DNA from 2 places in the Geobacillus sp. YHL genome. Region 1 is predicted to be linked to the other one. Evidence: riboswitches for the same ligand, from Rfam matches in the RefSeq annotation. Region 1 holds a riboswitch; the other holds the start of a gene.
What was found. A riboswitch is a leader RNA that binds a small molecule or an ion and turns the genes downstream of it on or off. The one in region 1 is predicted to bind thiamine pyrophosphate.
Positions count from the first base shown of each region.

Region 2: it holds a riboswitch for thiamine pyrophosphate, as region 1 does, so the genes downstream of both, thiC (phosphomethylpyrimidine synthase ThiC) here and tenA (thiaminase II) in region 1, are expected to answer to the same signal.

Region 1 is NZ_JAEIGB010000003.1:36,745-47,572, reverse strand. It holds gene JCR24_RS04630 (ABC transporter ATP-binding protein) at 1-1,252, opposite strand, end outside; gene JCR24_RS04625 (ECF transporter S component) at 1,267-1,857, opposite strand; gene tenA (thiaminase II) at 1,881-2,564, opposite strand; TPP riboswitch at 2,671-2,778, opposite strand; gene JCR24_RS04615 (class I SAM-dependent rRNA methyltransferase) at 2,921-4,105, shown strand; gene JCR24_RS04610 (MFS transporter) at 4,169-5,374, opposite strand; gene JCR24_RS04605 (YfiT family bacillithiol transferase) at 5,994-6,530, opposite strand; gene JCR24_RS04600 (glycoside hydrolase family 13 protein) at 6,586-8,253, opposite strand; gene JCR24_RS04595 (ketopantoate reductase family protein) at 8,387-9,310, opposite strand; gene JCR24_RS04590 (YbdD/YjiX family protein) at 9,464-9,667, opposite strand; gene JCR24_RS04585 (carbon starvation CstA family protein) at 9,660-10,828, opposite strand, start outside.
Region 2 is NZ_JAEIGB010000009.1:10,323-21,150, reverse strand. It holds gene JCR24_RS09840 (aldehyde dehydrogenase family protein) at 1-1,445, opposite strand, end outside; gene JCR24_RS09835 (thiamine pyrophosphate-binding protein) at 1,516-3,171, opposite strand; gene JCR24_RS09830 (aminotransferase class I/II-fold pyridoxal phosphate-dependent enzyme) at 3,168-4,346, opposite strand; gene thiC (phosphomethylpyrimidine synthase ThiC) at 4,945-6,633, opposite strand; TPP riboswitch at 6,805-6,918, opposite strand; gene JCR24_RS09820 (methyl-accepting chemotaxis protein) at 7,054-8,307, opposite strand; gene JCR24_RS09815 (M14 family zinc carboxypeptidase) at 8,669-10,828, shown strand, end outside.

The sequences.
Region 1 (10,828 bases):
CCTGACCAAACGTCGGCTCATCAAGCAAAAAGAGGCGTTGGCCGGCGACGATCGAAGCGGCGACGCTCAACCGCCGCTTTTGTCCGACCGACAGTTGGTACGGGTGCTGGTCTTGCTGCTCAACAAGGTCAAATTCACGCAACAGGCGGGTGATGGTTTCCTCGATTTCCGCTTCCGGCCGCCCTTCAAGCCGAAGCGAGTAGGCGAGCTCTTCGCGGACGGAATGGGCGACAAATTGCCACTCCGGATTTTGGAAAACAAACGCAATATGGCGGTAGAGCGGGTGTTGCCGCTTGATGTCGGCGCCTAGCAGCATATACTCTCCGTCCGTGCGGATGAGTTGCATAAGCGCGTGCAGCAACGTGCTTTTGCCAGCGCCGTTTTTTCCGGTGACGGCAATCCATTCGCCGGCGTGCACCGCTGCTTCCGGAACATAGATTTTCGCCTCCCGGCCGCGGAACCCGCGAAAACGGGCGAGGCGAAGAAGCTCCTCGCCTTGATGGCGATTTCGCCGCCTTGCCGTCCGGTCATAGTCGTCCCAGACGCCTGGATACCAGATCCCTTCAGCGGCAATGACGTCTTTATAGTCGGAAAACACCGCCTTCGCCTCGCCGTCGGCGATGATGCGCCCATCGCGGCCGAACAAGACAATGCGATCCACAAAGTCGAGCACATGGTCAATTTTATGCTCGACGATGATGACCGTTTTGCCGCGGCTCACCTGCTTCACCGTTTGCCATACCGCCTTCGTCCCTTCTTCATCAAGCAGCGCCGTCGGCTCATCCAAAAACAAGACATCCGGCTCAAGCGCCAGCACCGAAGCGAGCGCCAACCGCTGCTTCATCCCGCCGGAAAGCGTATGGATATCCGTATGCGGAGCGATCTCCAAACCGACTTGGTTCAGCAGCGCACGGATGCGGGCGGGCATCTCGCGGCGCGGCACACTTCGATTTTCGAGGGCAAAAGCGATTTCCTCGTCCGCATACGGCATGCAAAATTGCGCATCAGGATCTTGGAAAACATAGCCCCACCGTTCCGGCCGCTCGAGGCGCTCCGCTTTCATCGGCACATCGATCGAGTGGGGAATGATGCCGGCCATCACTTGCAATAATGTCGACTTGCCGCATCCCGACGGACCGAGGAGGAGCACTTTCTCCCCCTCGGCAATCGAAAGCGACAAGTCGCGAAACAGCAGCCCGTCGCTCCCGGGAAATTTCAGGCGCAGCCGATCAATCGCAATTGCTTGTTTCATCGCCATTCGCCGCCTTACCGGTTCAATGCATCGTAATCGTCTTTCGAGGCCGGCCGCCACATTTGCGTCACTCCGGTTTTTTCGAGCGCTTTCGCCAATGAAACAGCAAGCACGCCGGAGATGAGGATGGCGCCGATAAAACGCGCCAGCAAAAAGAGCGCCATATTCCATGGGGCGAGCGCCTCAATATAGCCTTTGTAAAAGTCCATGATGAGCGAGCCAATCGTCGCCCCGACCGCGCCGAGCGATACAACGAACGTATCAAAGCGCCGATAGCGGAAGGCGGCAAAGACGAGCTCGGCAAACAGCCCTTGAACGACCCCGTAAATGAGCACTTCAAGCCCCCATTGCGATCCCATGATCAGCTCGCCGGACGAAGCCGCAATCTCCGCGAGCAACGCCACCCCTGGCTTGCGAATGAGCAAATAAGCGAGCGAGGAGGCGATAAACCACATGCCGTAAATGAGTTGATCGAGATGAAACCCTACTGCTCCCACCGCGCTATATAGTGGGCCCCATAATTTGTAAATAATGCCAAACACAATCGCAATGACGATCGTCGTTAAAATATCCGCCAATTTTAACCCTTTTGTCTTCACTTGCATCCTGTTCTCCTCCTTGTCTCACGTCAACGGCTCGCCGCCAATTCAGCCGACGGCCACTGCTCAAGCCGATACGCCATCTCCCAAAACTCGTACTCATATTCGCTGCTGATGAGGAAATGCCGCTTCATCCGATGGCGATCCTCTTCGGTGACCTCGTCAGCGATGTCGTCAAGCCGCGCGATTTGCTCTTCCACAAGCGAGCGGAACCAGTCCGAACTGTAGGTGCCGATCCATTTTTCATAAATCGGATCGTTCGGGCGGCACGTTTTCAAGCGCTCGCCAATTTCGTAATACAGCCAGTAGCACGGCAAAATGGCGGCGATAACATCACCGAGATGCCCTTCGTACGCCGCGCGGTACATGTGCGACGTATAGGCGTACGCCGTCGGCGCCGGAATGAACGCCGCCCTTTCCTCTTCTGTAATGCCCAAGAGCTCGGCGAACGTTTCATGCAGAGACAGCTCGGCTTCGCACGTGCTTTGTGCATGGTGCGCCAACCGGGCTGTCGTCGCCAAATCCGGCGATTTCGCCGCCCCGATCGCCTGAACGCGGGCAAAATGGCGCAAATAATAGGCATCTTGCATCACGTAATAGCGAAACTTCTCGCGCGCAAGCGTCCCTTGGCCAAGCTCCTGAACAAACGGATGGCGGAAACTCGCCTGCCAGATCGGATCGGCCGCTTGGCGCAATTGTTTGGCAAATGACATTCGTTTTCCCCCTTTTTGGCAAAATAAAAACGCCGCTTCCTTTGCCGATTGGCGTAAAGAAAGCGGCGTGGGCATGCGACGTTGGCAAGGCAAAGCCTAGCCTTGCTGTGCTGCTCCTCCACTTCCCTACGCTGGCATTACCCAGATCAGGTGCTAAGGGTCTCAAAGGCACACTTTGATCTCAGCCTTTCTAAAGGCCCCCCTAGTGGATGATGGTGCAATTTTCAGTTTTCTTTACACTTAATCATACCATGGCACGAACGATTGTCAATCTTTTTTTCTCCGACGTTGCGCTATGCGTTGCAATCCGCTATGATGGAAACGCAGCAATTGACGACGGAATGGGAGTGGAAACGATGGCGAAGGTCATCCTGAAAAGAGAACGGAAAAAACGGCTTGAGCAAGGGCATCCATGGATTTTTCAAAGTGAAGTTGACCGCATCGAAGGCGATGCTGCGCCGGGCGACTTCGTTGACGTTTACAATCATCAAGGGTATTGGCTGGCGAAAGGATATATCAACCCCGCTTCGCAAATCATCGTCCGCGTCTTGACGCAAAACCCAAACGATGAACTCGATGAGCGCTTTTTCATCGACCGCATCCGTCAGGCGTGGGCGTACCGTGAACGGATGATTCCCGGCGTTCGCTCCTGCCGCGCCGTCTATGGCGAAGCCGACTTTTTGCCCGGATTGATCGTCGACAAATATGAAGATGTGCTTGTTGTGCAAATTTTGGCGCTCGGCATGGAAAGGCGGAAAGACTGGATTTTGCGCGGCTTGCTTGACGTGTTTGCCCCAAGGGCCATTTATTTGCGCAACGATGTGTCCGTTCGGGAGCTTGAGGGTCTCAAACAAGAAAAAGGCTTTTGGTACGGGGAAGCGGAAACGGAAATCGAAATCGAGGAAAACGGCGTGAAATACATCGTCGATATTGAAAACGGACAAAAAACAGGCTTTTTCTTCGACCAACGGCAAAACCGCGCCGCTCTTCGTCCGCTCATCGGCCCGGAGACGACCGTGCTCGACTGCTTCACCCATACCGGCTCGTTTATGCTAAACGCTTGTCTGTATGGGGCAAAACATGCTACTGCCGTCGATATTTCCGAACATGCCATCGAAACGGCGAAACGGAACGCCGCGTTAAACGGATTCACGAACGTTGAATTTGTCGTCGCCAACGCCTTCGACTATTTGCGCGAATCAGTGCGCGCCGGCAAACAGTGGGATGTCGTCATCATCGACCCGCCGGCATTCGCGAAATCGGCCCATGCCGTCCCGAAGGCGCTGCGCGGCTATAAAGACATTAACTTAAACGGATTGAAGCTTGTCAAAGACGGCGGCTTTTTCGTCACATCAAGCTGCTCGTACCACGTCCGCCCGCACCTATTTCAAGAAATGATCGCTGATGCGGCATTTGACGCAAAAAAAGTGCTGCGCCAAGTATATTGGAACGGCGCCGGCTACGACCACCCGAAACTCCTTGCCGCGGAAGAAGGCGACTACTTAAAATTCGCCATTTACGAAGTGCATTCCCGGCGGTGACGAGCCGCCCTCAAAGGCCGTTTCGATGCGCCGCTGGGCAGAAAAAACGCCTAGGGGTTATCCCTAAGCGTTTTTTCGTTCCCGGGGGCGAAGCGATTGTTCTTTATGCAAGACCGACAGATAGACAAGCATCGAAAGGAACACCGAACCGCTAGCAGCTAAATAAATGCTCGGATAGCCGAACCAATGGCTGATTTGGCCAAACACTATCGCCCCGACGCCGACCCCTAAATCAAAAAACGAGAAAAATGTCGCGTTCGCCATTCCCTTGCGGTGGGCAGGCGCCCGCTCGACGGACCACGCCTGCAGCCCCGGTTGCACCATGCCAAAGCCGAAACCGTACAGCACCGCCGCCAAAAGCAACGCCCATTCTCCCGGCAGCCAAGCGAGAAGAAGCATCGCCAGCAAAATAAGCCCCGCACCAGGGAGAAAGACGGCCCGATGCCCTTTTCGGTCATACAACTGGCCAGCGAACGTTCGCGTCACCATCAAGGCAAGCGCGTAAAGCAAAAAGTACAGTTGCAGGCCGCCGATCTGTTTTTGCGCCGTATATAGAGGCAAGAATGAGGCGATGCCGCCGAACGTCACCGTCAAGAAAAACAACAGCAACGACGGGGTCAAAGCGCTTTTTTCATACAAATCCCATCTGTTCGCCCCTTTGCCATGCACGGCTTCCGCTTTTTTATACGTGATCGCGGCGGCAAACAGCACCGAAGCGACTCCAAGCGCCGCACAAATGGCAAACAGATGGCTAAACGGAATCATAGCGGCAAGCACAAGTCCAAGCGACGGACCAAACGCCAAGGCGATATTCCCCGACAGCCCGTAATAGCCCATTCCTTCCCCGCGGCGGCTCGCTGGAATGATGTCCGTCGCCACCGTTCCGGAAGCGGTTGTCGAAAACCCCCAGCCAATTCCTTGGACGACCCGCATCAAAAAGAGAAGGAAAATGCTTGAGATCAAGCTGTAGGAACCGACAGAAATGACAAAAATGAGAAGCCCCAATAAAAACACAAACCGGCGCCCTTTCGTCTCAAGCGCATGGCCGGCGAACGGACGGACGATGAGCGCCGAAAACGTAAACACACCGACGACAACGCCAATCAGCTGATCGTTGCCGCCCAAATGCTCGACAAACAGCGGAAGGGTCGGCAGCGTCATTTGAAACCCAAGAAACACAAAAAAATTGGCCAAACAAATCAAAACAAAATCTTTCGTCCATATTTTTTCTTTTTGTTCTGCAATAAGCGGCTGCTGCTCCGCTCCCATACCGATCCCCCTTGCGAACGATGTATTTCGTGTCCCTTAATATTTGTTAGTATAACATAATCCTATGCCGCCGTTTAAGCAAAATGTGATTTCACCGTTCTCCCGGCAAGATGACGACAAAAAAGCCCCGCCCAGCCGGCGGTTCCCGGGTGTTGTTTGCGCAGCACCATCCTTCTATGATGCGTCAACTACCCCCACTTCGCGAACGCTTGAAGTGAGGGCTTGCAACTCCCCAGAAGTGCAAACGGACTTCGTCCTCCTTCCTTGACTTGGGGTTGCATCAGGGGCAGGTTGACAACTGCCCAACCACGCAGGTCATGCCTGCATCGTTACCGATTCTCTCGGTGTGTCTGTTGGCAGTACTTGGCTTCCACACACAACAGACGGACCTACGATCGATGTTTGACGGTTGCAACGTTTCCTGCAACCAACTCCATACATCGAGCAGCCGTTATGGGAGTGCCTTTATTGAACGGTTTTCTCCACGCCTTTATTCGATCATACACAAAAGAAAGGGGGAACGCGCATTCCTCTCCCACTTACTCCCTTTGGTCGTTGAAGTGGGAGTCTCCTGCGCGAAATAGGATGAAGAAAAAAGCCGCCGAACAATCGGCAGCCTTTACCATCCTTTTCGTTTGCGCAACGACACAATTTGTGCGGTATGATGTTTCCCATGCCATGCATACAACGCGGTCAATACATACAGCGGCATCTCCCCCGCTGCCCCTTCCGGCCGAATGGTTCGGTGAAAATCCACCTCCGTCATCGATTCAAGCAACACCGTCCAGCGCGCATGCAGCCCGTCAAGCAGTAAAAGCGACGATTCAATCGACAATGTACGGGCATCAGCTGTTTTCGCCCATTCACTTTCCGCAAACGGCTTCACCGTTGGGCCGTCTTCCGTCACTCCCCATTTCGTGCGCAAAAACGCATTCATGCTTGCATCAGCCAAATGATGGACGACTTGGGCCACCGTCCAGCCGCCGTCGCGATACGGCGTGTTCAGCTGCTCATCGTTCAAGCCGGAAACAGCGGTTCTTAAGTCGCTCGGCAGCCCACGGATGGCAGCAATCCACTTTTGCACCTCCTCAGCCTCAAAACGCTCCGGCTCTTGAAACGTTCCGATCGGGTAGCGAATCGGATCGACCGTCGCCATGTTGATCATCTCCCTTCCGTATTCATTCATTCCACACAGAAAGGCAAATTCCTTCTTATTCTTTCCAGATGTATACGCGCGCCTCGTACGGCTTCAGCTTAAAACGCGTCGCATTTTTATGCGGACGGACCGGGTAGTTCGAGAGCGCCAAATCGCTTGACTGAAGGCGGAAGCCGTCATAGCGGTAAAGTGAAGGACGATCAGATACGTTGACAATGATAAGCGCCCGATCGCGGCCAAGCGTTCTTGTGTACGCGTAAATGGATGGGTGGTTTTCCAAAAGCAGATCGTACGTTCCGTAAACAAACAGCTCGTTCGCTTTCCGAAGCTGAATCATTTGTCGATAAAACGACCATACCGAGTTCGGGTCGCGCCGCTCGGCCTCGACATTGATCGTACGATAGTTTTCGTTCACCTTGATCCATGGCGTACCTGTCGTGAATCCAGCGTTTGGGGCACCAGACCATTGCATCGGGGTGCGCGAGTTGTCGCGCCCGGTTTGCCAAATGATCTTCATCACTTCCTCATGCGTCCGGCCGTTCGCCCGTTCGAGTTCATACAGACGCAAGGCAGCGACATCGCGGTAGTCGCGAATGTCGGAAAATTGCACGTTCGTCATCCCGATCTCTTGCCCTTGGTAAATGAACGGCGTCCCTTGCATGAAAAAGTAGAGCGCGCCAAGCGCCTTCGCGCTCTCCGCCCAATACTCGCCGTCATTTCCCCATGTCGACACTGATCGAGGCAAGTCGTGGTTTTCCAAAAAGAGCGCGTTCCACCCACGGTTTTCCAATCCTTTTTGCCATTTCGTCAACGTCCGCTTCAGCCGGCGGACATCGATCGAACCATCGGCTTTCCTTTTCCAAAGCCCTAAATGCTCAAACTGAAAAATCATATGAAACACGCCGTTTTCTTCCCCGACCCATTGTTCGGCCTCATCAACCGTTACTCCGTTCGCCTCGCCGACCGTCATAATGTCATATCGTGCAAACGTTTGCTCTTTCAACTCTCGCAAATACTCCATAATCCCTGGCTGGTTCATGTGCGCAGCAAATGACGGCACGTACTTCAGCCCCTTCGGATTTGGCAAATCGGGAAGACCCGGCTTTTTCTTAATGTGGGAAATCGCGTCGATGCGAAAGCCGTCGATGCCTTTATCCAGCCACCAGTTGATCATGTCATACAGCGCTTCGCGCACCTCTCTGTTTTCCCAGTTCAAATCGGGCTGTTTCACATCGAAAAGATGTAAATAGTACTGCCCCGTCCGCTCGTCATACTGCCATGCCGAGCCGCCGAAAATGCTTTCCCAGTTGTTCGGTTCGCGCCCGTCTTTGCCGTCGCGCCAAATGTACCAGTCGCGCTTCGGATTGTCTCGCGATGACCGCGATTCGATAAACCACGGATGCTCATCACTCGTATGATTGATGACCAAATCCAAAATGACTTTCAACCCGCGCCGATGGGCTTGGGCAAGCAATTCATCGAAGTCATCCATCGTTCCAAACTCATCCATAATGGCATAATAATCGCTGATGTCATATCCGTTATCGGCGTTCGGCGACCGGTAAATCGGACAAATCCAAATGATGTCGACTCCAAGCTCCACCAAATAATCCAGCTTTTCGATGATGCCGCGAAGATCACCGATGCCGTCGCCGTTGGCATCCATAAAGCTGCGAGGATAAATTTGATACGCAACGCCTTCTTTCCACCATGTTTTTTTCAAGGCTGCCTCCTCCTTGCGCACACGTTTTCACTATTAACTGTACACGATATTGGTGCGATAAACAACTTCTCTTTTTCTCAAAAAAACAGCCGGTTGACGGGGCTGCACGCTCCTGCCAACCGGCTGGGGTTGATCAACTCGTTGCGCGGCTCGCTTCATAAATTTTTAAATTGTGATATACTGCCTCAAGCATCGGGGCATGGATGCCATGCCGTTTCGCCAATGCCAGCAAATACCCTTGCAAATGGTCGGCTTCGATGAGCTGTCCTTTTTCCATATCGCGCTGCATGGACGATTTCATCGTTGGGGCGATCTGTTCGAGCTGGGTGCGTTGCCGCTCGGCCATTTCATCGGTCAACGGCGCCCCATGCGCTTGGATGATCGTTTTGATTTCGCGAAACAGCCGGTCGATGATGACGCTCCCGTACTCGCCGGAGCGAATCGGCCCGATCGGGGCGCGGAACAGCGTCGTCACGCCCGACATCGTCGCGATAAACAAATATTTGTTCCACATATCAGCCGCAATTTGTTCGCTTAGGCGAAAACGGGCATTGGCGCCGGCAAACAGCGATTCGAGCGCCTTCACCCGTTCAGTCCGTCCTGCGGGCCATTCGCCGAAACGCATCTCATGCGCCGGGCTCGTTTGGATGATCTCCCCTCTCTCGTTTAACGTCGTTTCGATAAAGCAAAGCCCGCCTAAGACATTCTCGCGGCCGAACGCCTTCCATAACGCCTCCATATGGGCCATGCCATTTAACAACGGCAAAATCATCGTCGCCTCTCCAACATACGGTTTCGCGTCGGCGATGGCGCCGTCTAAATGGTACGCTTTGTTTGAGAACACGGCAAGATCAAATGGCTCGGCCGATTCACCGGCAACAAGCAATCTCGGCGCCAATACCGCATCGCCATGGATGCTGTGGATGACAAGCCCGTATTTCTCCAGTTCCTGTTTTCTGCGCTCGCGGACAAGAAACGTTACGTCCACCCCTTTTTCAAGAAGACGGCCGCCGAAATACCCGCCGACCGCTCCCGCTCCGACAAACAGAATGCGCATCGTATGTACAGCTCCTTTCTCTACTTGAGGGTTGATCCTACGCTTCCAACGTCTTTCACAAAAGCCATGCCGCCAATCGAACATGTTTCTCCACGATGATAAACAAGAAGAAAAAAGGAAGAAGGGAACGCGCCCCTCCTTCCTTCTCGTCCGCTAGCAGCAACGCGACACTTTGCCGCCTTTGGCATTGTAGCGCGCCTCTTGCGCCTCGCAGAAAAACTCTTTCCGCGACTTAATCGGCTCGCCAGGGTGATGGGTTTTCATATGCTCAACATATTTTTCATAACTCGGCACGCCGACAAGCAAGTCAAGAAACTGCCGGCGATAAGCCAAAACGTTTTGCAGCCATTTAGGCATAGTGCTTCGCTCCTTCTCCATCGCGCGGCACGTACGGCGCTTCCTTGAGCGGCACATGTTTGTTTTGCAATACTTTGATCCAAATGTTCAACGCCGAGATCAGCATCGCGATCACAACGAGCATGAAAATCGCGCACAATGTCGCATCAATGTAATCGTTCATAATAATTTGCCGCATTTGCGCCTCATTCGTTGCCGGCGCCAAAATTTTGCCTTGGCTCAAGCTGTCTTGGAACATTTTCGCATGCGACAAGAAACCAATTTTGACATTTTCGTGGAACAGTTTTTGATACCCGGCTGTCAGCGTGACGACCAAAAGCCATGTTGTCGGCACGAGCGTGACCCAAACATATGCCTTTTTGCCCATTTTAAATAGAACCGTCGTCGCAAACAACAAGGCGATGCCAGCCAACATTTGATTGGCGATGCCAAACAGCGGCCATAGCGTGTTGATGCCGCCGAGCGGGTCGACGACGCCTTGGTACAGGAAGTAACCCCACGCCAGTACGCAAAGGGTCGTAGCGATCAAGTTCGAGGCAAGCGAATCCGTTTTGCCGAGCGGTTTGTAAAACGTGCCCATAATGTCTTGGATCATGAAACGGCCGACGCGCGTGCCGGCGTCAATCGTCGTCAAGATGAACAGCGCTTCAAACAGGATGGCAAAGTGATACCAGAACGCCATAAGCGCCTTGCCGCCGATGACGCTCGATAAAATGTGCGCCATCCCGATCGCCAACGTCGGCGCCCCGCCCGTGCGTGACAACACCGTTTGTTCGCCGACGTCTTTCGCCAACTGCGCAAGCATATCCGGCGTGACGGTGAAGCCCCATGACGATACCACTTTTGCCGCCTGCGCCACATCGGTTCCGATGACAGCAGCCGGGCTGTTGATGGCAAAATACGCCCCTGGCGTCAAGACGCAAGCCGCCACCATCGCCATGACAGCGACGAACGACTCCATCAGCATCGCACCGTAGCCGATCGGCCGCGCATGGCTTTCAAGCTCAATCATCTTCGGCGTTGTGCCGGATGAAACGAGCGCGTGGAATCCAGACACCGCGCCGCAAGCGATCGTAATGAACAAGAACGGGAACAAGTTGCCTGCAAACACCGGCCCGGTGCCATCGATAAATTTCGTCACTGCCGGCATTTGCAAGTCCG
Region 2 (10,828 bases), on a different contig from region 1:
CCGCTGAAATCGACATAAATGCTCCGCCATTCGGTGAATACGTCAAGCGCAGCGACGCCGGAGTCGCGGTGGCCGTTGCCCGTCCCTTTCGTGCCGCCAAACGGCAAATGAATTTCCGCTCCCGTTGTGCCGGCGTTGACATACACGATGCCGGTGTCCAAATCACGCATCGCTCGGAATACATTGTTGACATCGCGTGTGAAAATGGCGCTTGACAGCCCATAATCGACGCTGTTGTTGACGGCGATCGCTTCGTCCAAACTGCGGACGGAAATGATCGACACAACCGGGCCGAAAATTTCTTCGCGGGCGATGCGCATATTCGGCGTGACATCGGTGAAAATCGTCGGCGCGTAATAAAAGCCGCGCGCATAGTCGCCCTCGCGCAATATATAGCCACCCACAAGCAGTTTCGCCCCTTCTTCTACGCCAATGCGCATGTAGCGGTCGATTTTTTGAAGCGCCTCTTCATGGATGACGGGTCCGACTTTGACCGTTTCATCCAACCCGTTGCCGATTTTCAATGTTTTCACGGCTTCAAGCAGACGCCGCTCAAGCTCCTGTTTCACCCGCTCATGGACGATGACCCGGCTGCACGCCGTGCACCGCTGCCCCGACGTGCCGAACGCACTCCAGATGATGCCGTCAACCGCCAATGTCAAATCCGCATCATCCATCACAATGACGGCGTTTTTTCCTCCCATTTCAAGCGACACCTTTTTCAACAGCCGTCCGCATTTTTCCGCAATCATCCGCCCGACTTCATTCGATCCGGTAAATGAGATGACCTTGACATCAGGATGCTCGACGAGCGCATTGCCGACTGTCGGCCCGTCACCGTGGACCACATGAAACACTCCCGGCGGCAAGCCCGCTTCTTCAAAAATGCGAGCTAATTCCTGCGCCATGATCGGTGTCTCGGGCGCTGGCTTCCATACGACCGCATTGCCGGCAACAATGGCCGGAAACGACTTCCAAGTGGCGATGGCAATGGGAAAATTCCATGGAGTGATGATGCCGACCACTCCAACCGGCGTGCGGACGCTCATGGCGAATTTGTCTTTCAGTTCAGACGGCGTCGTATCGCCGAACAACCGCCGTCCTTCTCCCGCCATGTAAAACGCCATATCAATGCCTTCCTGCACTTCGCCGCGCGCTTCCTCAATCACTTTGCCCATTTCCATCGTCAACAGCCGGGCCAACTGTTCTTTCCGCTCCTTTAGCAGCATCCCAACTTTATACAAGATTTCCGCGCGTTTCGGCGCCGGCACGAGGGCCCACTGTTTTTGCGCTTCTTTGGCTGCCTGAACCGCTTCATCGATATCGTTTGGCCCGGACATCGCCACCTCGGCAATCGTTTCCCCCGTCGCCGGATTGATCACCGGCGCAAATTGCCCGGTGCTTGGCTCCTTCCATTCTCCATTGATATAGTTTTGGATTTTCACTGTATACTCCCCCCATTTTTCTAGATGATTTATTGAGATAATTTATACATTGAACGCCGAGCGATGATCGTCAGGACTTCCTCTTGGCCCGCAAGTCTTGGATCGTTGCCGCCACCGAAATGTGGTTCGGATCGGTCAACACTTCAATCACCGTCGGCTTCTTGGCTTCAAGCGCCAACAGAAGCGCTTCCGTGAACTGTTGTTCCGTCTGCACTTGGAATCCGCAGCTGTTCAAGCATTCTGCCAACCGGGCAAACGACACGCGGCCTAAATCGGTGCCGATGACCCGCCCCGGAAACTGCAATTCTTGATGCATGCGGATGGTGCCGTACATATGATTGTTAAACACAATGCTAATGATCGGAATATCGTATCGAGCGGCCGTTTCCAACTCCTGCACCGTCATCATAAAGCCGCCATCCCCGGATAAAGAAACGACGGTCCGGTCGGGAAAGGCCAGTTTCGCGCCAATGGCAGCCGGCATGCCATATCCCATCGCTCCTGACGTCGGGCCGATGTACGTGTGCCCATCCCCAAACGGGAAAAAGGCGTGAAGCCAACCGGCGAAATTCCCAGCATCGTTCGTAATGACCGCATTTTTCGGCAAATGGCGACCTAAACTCGCCATGACCGCTTCATGGAGAGTTCGTTTTTCAAGCGGCAACGCGGCCGTTTGTTCGTACCGTTCCCTCCGTTCAGCCGCCCATTCCTGCCAAGACGGCTGCACCGCGATATCGAGCAAACGGGACAGCGCTTCCCGACAGTCAGCCCAAACCGCGATATCCGGTGCATACACTTTTCCGAGCCCATCGCTGTCAATATCGATATGAATCAGCGTCTGCGTTGGAGATAGCAAACGGTAATCTTGCGTCGTCACTTCCGACAGCCGCGTCCCCAACGCAATCACCACATCGGCCTGCTCAGCCGTTTCCATGACCTCTTTCGGCGTCCCTAGGCCTAGGTGGCCGACATAGCACGGATGGTTGTGGGGAAACACATCATGCCTCCGGAACGCCGCCATGACTGGAAGTGCATACTTTTCCGCCCATAAGCGCAGCAGCTGCTCGGCTCCCGACCATTTGACGCCGCCGCCGGCAATCACGAGCGGCCGTTTGGCGCGCTCGAGCCGCTCCTTTATATTCCGTATATCCTCTTGCCTTGGGGCCGGCTTCGGCACATAGGTCTCGGCCATCACTGCTTCCGTTATCGTTTTGGAAAATACATCTTCTGGCAGTGAAACGACGACGGGGCCGGGCCGCCCTGTTTTCGCGGTGCGAAACGCCCGTTGCACCAGCTCTGGCACCCGCTCGGCTTCGCGAATTTCGACCACCCATTTTGCGATCGGACGAAAAAACGCTTCCATATCGACTTCCTGAAATCCTTCACGTCCTAGGAAGCGGCTGTTCACTTGCCCCAAAAACACGACCATCGGAGTGGAATCTTGCCTGGCGGTATGGACGCCGATCGTTAAGTTCGCCCCGCCAACCGCCCTTGTAGCCAGCACGACGCCGCACTTCCGCGACGCTTTCGCATACCCTTCCGCCATAAAGGAAGCACCCCCTTCATGGCGGGCGGAGATGAACTCGATGGATGGCTCATCATAGATGGCATCAAGCAGGGGCAAATAACTTTCTCCCGGCACACCAAACACATAACGGATTTGTTCCTGTTTGAAACATTCGACGATGGCTTGAGCCACCGTGATGTGACGCATCGTTCTCTTCATCGCGCCGATTCCTCCCAATCCACTTGCTTCCATCGTTCAACGGCTTGCTGCAGACGCTCCATCGGCGCTGACAGCGATACGCGGACATATCCTTCCCCTGCGGATCCAAACGCTGTTCCCGGTGTTACGATGACTCCCGCTTCTTCCAGCAATTTGGCGGCAAATCGTTCGGACGAGTATCCGTCATAGACCGGGATCCACAAGAAAAAGGTCGCTTTCGGCCGCTGCACGTCGATGCCCAGTTCTCGAAGTCTCTCGACCATCATATTCATGCGTTGTTCATAAATGCGGCTATTTTCTCGAATAAACGTCCGTCCGTTCGTCAAAGCGGCCACCGCCGCCTTCTGGATCGGAATAAACTGGCACGTATCCGTGTTGCTCTTGATCACCGAAAGCGCTCGAATCATGTCCCGGTTTCCGACTACGTATCCGATGCGGCAGCCGGCCATGTTATAGCTTTTGGACAACGATCCAAATTCCACCGCCACTTCCTTTGCCCCGTCCACCTGCAAAATGCTCGGCGCTTGAAAACCGGCAAACGTCACGAACGAGTAGGCCGCATCATGAGCAATGAACATCTGGTGCTGACGGGCAAGTGAAACGGCTTCGGCAAATACATCCAAATCGACAGCGGCGGCCGTCGGATTGCTCGGATAATTGAGAAACATGATTTTCGCTTGGTCATAAACGGACGAGGGAAGCGCATCAAACCGAGGAATATAACCATGTTGCGCATCGAGCGGCAGCGATAGGCTCTGGCCGCGGGCAAAATGGACGGCCGTCCGGTAGACAGGATAGCCCGGATCAGGCACTAAGGCGAGCTCGCCGGGATTGAGAACGGCTTGCAGCAAATGGACGATTCCTTCTTTCGAGCCGATTAACGCCAACACCTCGGTCTCCGGATCGAGCTTGACGCCATATTCCCGTTCATAAAAACGCGCGACCGCTTCCCGATACTCCCTGCAGCCGCCATACGGCGAATACGTATAGTGTTCTGGCGCATCGAGCGCTTCTTTCAACGCTTCGATGACAAAGGAAGGGGGCGGCAAATCGGGGGCGCCGATCCCTAAATCAATGACATCGACCCCGAGCTTTAGCAGTTCTTCTTTTTTCTTCTGAAATCGGGAGAACAAATATGGCGGCATCGTCTGCACAATATCGGAAAATGTGTTCAATCCCATCCCTCCTCATGGCCCTTCGTTTCAGTTTATGCGCACGCCCATCACCCTCATGCCCGTCTCACGTTCAAGAAGCAGCCTATCATACCAATGGCTTTCTCACATCAAGACATCATCAAAATCTTTTTTCTCGAAAAGCGGTCGATGCAGGAGAAGTGGTTATTTTTTCACTAAGCTGCTAGAAAAACGCGATCAACCTTCTGAAACCCGGCCCTTTCGCCATAAAAAGAAGCGGCCGGCATCATCCACGGTTCGATGACGCAACTGGCCGCTGTCTATGGAAGCGAAGCGCCGGCGAAGGCGCCGCGATAGACTGCGCAGTTTTCCCCGCATGATCATTCTATGACTAGAAATTTGCACCTTATGCCATTATCATAATCAATCCGAAACGATTTGTAAATATATTTTTTAAAAATTATATATTTTTAAAATAATAAGGAACCGCACCAATTTGCAGAACAAACAAGAGGGGCGATGAACGTTCGCCCCCCTCCGCTGCTTCGATCAGCACCGAGCGTTTTCCAGCTCATGCTTTTTCCGTTGATCGAACTTCCATATCCTCTCCACCATGCCGAGCATCGCAGCCCGCTTCTTGTCATTGATACAGCGACGACCCTTGCCGAATAAATTGTTGCGCTTTTTCTTTCATCCCCTCCTCTTTGATTTTCCGTTGCAGTTCATGTGAAATGTTCATGGAACAAAATTTCGGCCCGCACATCGAACAAAAATGGGCCGTTTTCGCCGCCTCAGCCGGCAATGTTTCATCATGATACTCGCGGGCCCGTTCCGGATCGAGGGATAAATTGAACTGATCGTTCCAACGAAATTCAAAGCGCGCTTTCGAGAGCGCGTCGTCACGCTGCTGAGCGGCTGGATGCCCTTTTGCCAGATCAGCCGCATGGGCGGCGATTTTATAGGCCACGACCCCGGCGCGTACGTCCTCTTTATTCGGCAACCCTAAATGTTCTTTGGGCGTTACGTAACAAAGCATCGCCGTTCCATAAGCGCCAATGATGGCGGCGCCAATCGCTGACGTAATATGGTCATACCCGGGCGCGATGTCGGTGACAAGCGGCCCTAACGTATAAAACGGCGCTCCATGACAAATTTCCTGTTCCCGCTCGACATTTTCGCGAATTTTATGCATCGGAATGTGCCCCGGCCCTTCGATCATCACCTGCACATCATGCTTCCAGGCGATTTTCGTCAGCTCGCCGAGCGTCTTGAGTTCCGCAAACTGCGCCTCATCGTTCGCATCGGCGATGGAGCCGGGGCGCAAGCCGTCGCCAAGGGAGATCGCGACATCGTATTGTTTCAAAATCTCGCAGATTTCTTCAAAATGCGTATACAAAAAGTTTTCTTCATGGTGGGCCAAACACCATTGGGCGATGATCGAGCCGCCGCGCGAGACAATTCCGGTCGTCCGGTTGGCGGTGAGCGGAATGTAATGAAGCCGCACACCGGCGTGGATCGTCATGTAGTCGACTCCTTGTTCAGCCTGCTCGATGAGCGTCTCGCGGTACACGTCCCATGTCAGCTTCTCCGGCACCCCTCCTACCTTTTCGAGCGCCTGATAAATCGGCACCGTTCCCACGGGGACCGGCGAATTGCGGATGATGTACTCGCGCGTTTCATGAATGTGTTTGCCGGTCGATAAATCCATGACCGTATCGGCGCCCCAACGCACCGCCCAAAGCAATTTTTCCACTTCGTCTTCAATCGATGAAGAAACAGCCGAGTTGCCGATATTGGCATTAATTTTCACATGGAAACGACGGCCGATGATCATCGGTTCGCTCTCTGGATGGTTAATATTGGCCGGAATAATGGCCCGACCAGCGGCGACTTCTTGGCGGACAATTTCTGGATCGATTTGTTCACGAATCGCGACAAACTCCATTTCTGGCGTAATGATCCCCCGTTTGGCGTAATGCATTTGTGTCACTGTTTTTCCGGGCTTTGCCCTCAATGGACGGCGCACAAACGGAAGCGAACGTTGGATCGCAACAGAAGACCGCTCCATTTCCTCCACATCGCCGCGCTCGACAATCCAGCGGCGACGAAGAGGAGGCAAGCCTTTCTCCACGTCCGGTTCAAAATCGGGATCCGTATACGGGCCCGTCGTATCGTAGACACGCACCGGTTTGTTTTCCACCATTCCTTGCGGCGTTTTCGTTGGCGATAAAGCAATTTCTCTCATCGGCACGCGCACATCCGGGCGCGACCCTTCGATGTACACTTTGCGGCTTTCCGGAAACGACATAAACGAGCGGATGTTTTCCATGCGTGGCTTCCCCTTTCAACATAAAATGATGAAAGATCAGATCTGAAGCCACACCGTCTGAAGCGGGGCAAACACGAGAATAGGCGATGGCGGCCGATTCAAAATAAAAACAGGTTCCGACACCGGAACCTGATCGAAGGCAAAAGGCCAAATGAACAAGACACGTCCATCTGTTCCCGCTGCCTGCTTCCCTACGCTGGCATGACCCAGATCAGGTTCAAAGGGTCAAAGAACTTCATCGCGTTCTTTTCTCAGCCCGGCTCCCGGACTCCCCTAGCAGATAAGCGTATCACAATGATGACTGACTTTTTTTATTTTATCAGGCAATTGGCAAAGATGCAAACCATTTTATTCCAAACGTTGACTCCCACACGTCGTTTGAAAGCCCCTCTTTCTCGAAGAAAGCGTCCTTTTCCTCACTCACACAGAAAATTTCTTCAGCATTGCCCGCATCTCGTCCGCCATCTGACCGAGCGATGTCGACGAAGAGGCGATTTCCTCGACGGAAGCCATTTGTTCCTGGGTCGCTGCCGATACGTTGGCCGCACCAGACGCTGACTGTTCGACAATATTGGTCATCTGTTGGAGTGCGTCGTTCACTTGACGAGCATGCTCCGTCATTTGCTCGATGGCGGACGATACTTGTCCAATTTGTTTGCTCACTTGGCCGACCTCCTCGCGGATATGGGCAAATGATTGGCCGCATGCCGCCGCCACGTTCAATCCTTTCGCCACTTCGGCGATCACCTGTTCGGCAGACGCAACTGCCCGCTTCGTTTCTTCTTGAATGTAACCGATCAGCTCGGAAATTTGTTGCGCTGAGCGCGCTGATTGTTCTGCGAGCTTCCTCACTTCATCCGCGACAACCGCAAACCCTTTCCCTTGCTCGCCGGCGCGCGCCGCTTCGATCGCGGCATTGAGCGCCAACAAATTCGTCTGCGACGCAATGCCGGTGATCGCTTCCGTAATCTGTCCAATCTCGTTGGAGCGCTCCCCAAGCCCTTTCACCACCTGGCCGAGCGTTTGCACATGATCGTAAATGAACTGCATTTGCTCGGACATTTGTCCGATTGACTGCTTGCCGTCCTCTGCTTTCGCCGATGTTTTCTCAGCCCGGTGCGCCACTTCTTTCGTATGGAAAGCGACGTCGCTCAATGTTTGGGAAATATCATGCACGGACGCGGCGGTGGTGCGGACAGCATCGGCCTGCTCCTCCGCACTTGCCGCAAGCGTTTCCATCGTTGTCGCAATTTGCTCTGTCGCTTTCGTCGTCTGTTCGGCAACGGCGGCAAGCTGCTGAGAATATTGCGCTACTTCTTCGGCATGATGTTGGATTTGCCCCATCACACTTTGCCAAGCGTTTGCCATATCGTTTAACGACGCCGCAATCGGCCGCAGCTGCTGCACGCGATCAAGCGGTACACGCACCGTCAAATCTCCGCCTGTCATCTTGCCTAAATGTTCGTTAATAACGGCAATCGGGGCAACAAACCGTCGATAGTTGAGCGTTGCCGAAACGAAGCCGAGCATCGCGCCAAACAGCACTGTAGCAACAAGCGTCCACCAAAATGCCGCCCCGCGAATGCCGTTGACCAGGCATGTGGCCATGCCGATCGCCGCTGTGCCAGGAATGACAACGAACATTGTGCGAATGATATAAGCGCTTAACGACAATCCATTCTCCTCCTTTTTTCTATCATCAAAAAACTTTATACTACTACTATAGCATTGACATATTCGTCAACGTGCATTGGTTTTCCTTCTTTAGCGCCCAACCGGACATCCTTTATATGACAGGAGTTCATCATAAGTATCAGAAAACGTTATTATACCAAGGTTTTAGCCCCTCTTCGAATCTTCATTTATTGAGTGAAAAGCAAAAAACGTTATATTTATTCAGTGTTCTCAGCAGTTTGGACACGTTTTTACCACAGATTCATGTAAAAATTCTATTGCCAGTAAAAAGGGATTGTATTAAAATAGTAATTGTGTTATAAATATTCATTTACTAGATCAATAAAATGGAGGATCATCCATGAATAAAAAGAAGATGATTGGCGGGGCACTTGCCTTCAGTTTATTGGCATTCTCCCCTTGGACGGCCGCGCAAGCTGAGCCGATCAAATGGACGAACGTCAATGCGTTTGAAGAACAAAACGGGAGCTTATTCAACCAAGAAAACTATGACTTTGTCAAGTTTTCGCAAATCGGCGCCAAACTGAAAGAAATCGAGAAACAGTCGAACCGCGTCAAAGTGGAAGTAAGAGGAACATCAGCGAACGGCTACCCGCTTTATGTCGTCACAATTGCCGATCCGTCGACGCGCGGCAAATTCGGCAAAATTCAGGCGCTCCGGAAGCAAATGTTCAAAAACCCGGGCAAAGCGCAAGAATGGGTGGCGAACAACGAAGACTTCAAAGTGCCGATTATGATCAACGGTTCGATCCATGGAACCGAATTTGTCGGCACGGACGCCATTCTTCAACTGATTGAACGGTTCGCCACACAAAACGATCACGTGACGAAACAAATTTTAGCGAACACCGTCCTCATTTTTAACGTCGTGCAAAACCCGGACGGGCGCGTGCAGGCGACACGGTTTAACGGTGCGGGAATCGACTTGAACCGCGACTTCATCACCCAATCGCAACCCGAAACGCGGGAAACGGTAGAATTAATTAAAGAATGGAATCCGATGGTGTTTCTTGATACGCACGGATATGTCAAAAACTATGCGCCCAACAAACAAGGATTGATTGAACCGTGCACACCCCCGCACAATCCAAACTATGAATACGATTTATACATCAAATGGGCGCTCGAGCAAGCGAAAGCGATGGAAGCGGAAATTCTAGCCGACAAAGCATCTTATCAAGGTGAACTGTACAAATCGATGGAAGGCGTCTATATCCCGTACCGGGACGATACAGCCGGCTGGGATGACTATCCGCCGATTTTCACGCCAATGTACGCCATGTACCACGGCGCGTACGGCCATACGCTCGAAGCACCGACCAACGACTGGGACGGCGTGCGCTGGCAATATAACGCCATTATGGGCGCGTTGAAATTCGCCGTTGAACATAAACAAGAAATGATCGCCGACCAGATTGAAATGTTTAAACGCGGGATTACGTTCAACCATCCGCATCATCCAGAAGGCTTTTTCCCGAACGCCTATCTTTTGCCGGTCAATGAAACAGATCCAACCGTCACACTAAAAGCGGTCGAGCATCTGCTCCGCAATGACATTGAAGTGAAACAAGCAGCGCAGCCGTTTACCATAGGCGGGACAACGTACCCGAAAGGAACGTACATCGTTCCAATGGATCAGGCGAAAGCCGGCTTAGCCAACACGATGCTTTGGGACGGCGAAGACATTACGGACGATACGCCGGCGATGTATGACATCTCAGCATGGAGCTTGCCGGAATTATGGGGATTTGCGGCTATCCCTGTTAACGAGGAAGTGAACGTTCCGACGACAAACGTAGGAAACGTCCAAGTGCAAGGGTCATTAACCGGGAAAGGCCCATACCTCATTCCGAACAGCTCGGTCAGCGCCGTCCGTCTCGTGAATACGCTGTTGCAACAAGGCATTGCCGTCAAACGCGATGAGCGCGGAAACTTCTATGTGGAAGCGCCGGCCAACCGCATTTCAGCAGCTGTGAAAGAATCGGGGCTGCATATTTCCACCGCCGCTGTTCCGGCTGATGCCGAACCGATTGCAAGCGTCCGTGTCGCCTTGTTGAAAGACGGGGGGATGAATAAGCAGCAATCACATTCCGGTACGAAGCTGGCGTTGCAGCGTCTAGGCTTCCAAGTGGCCGAATTGACGCCTGTCGAAGTGGCGACGAACGGGCTTAATGGATTTGACGTCTTTATTTACAGCGGCACGGAAAATTTGATTTCTCTCAAATTGAGTGCTGCTAATAAAGAGTTTGGCTTGCAAAATGAAGAGCAGTACAATGCCTTTAAGGCAAACGTCACCGCGTTTGTCCAAAATGGCGGCAAATACATCGCTGTTGGCGCTGGGGCATCAAGAGCAACCAAAACACTCGGTCTCACCGACGATACAATTAACGTTGGGGGCTCGAACAGCAACGGCATCGTCCGTGTCGACTACAGCGGCACAGGGACGACAGCCGGCTACGGACAGAACGACATCGGCTTTGTGTATCGTCCGGTATGGTAT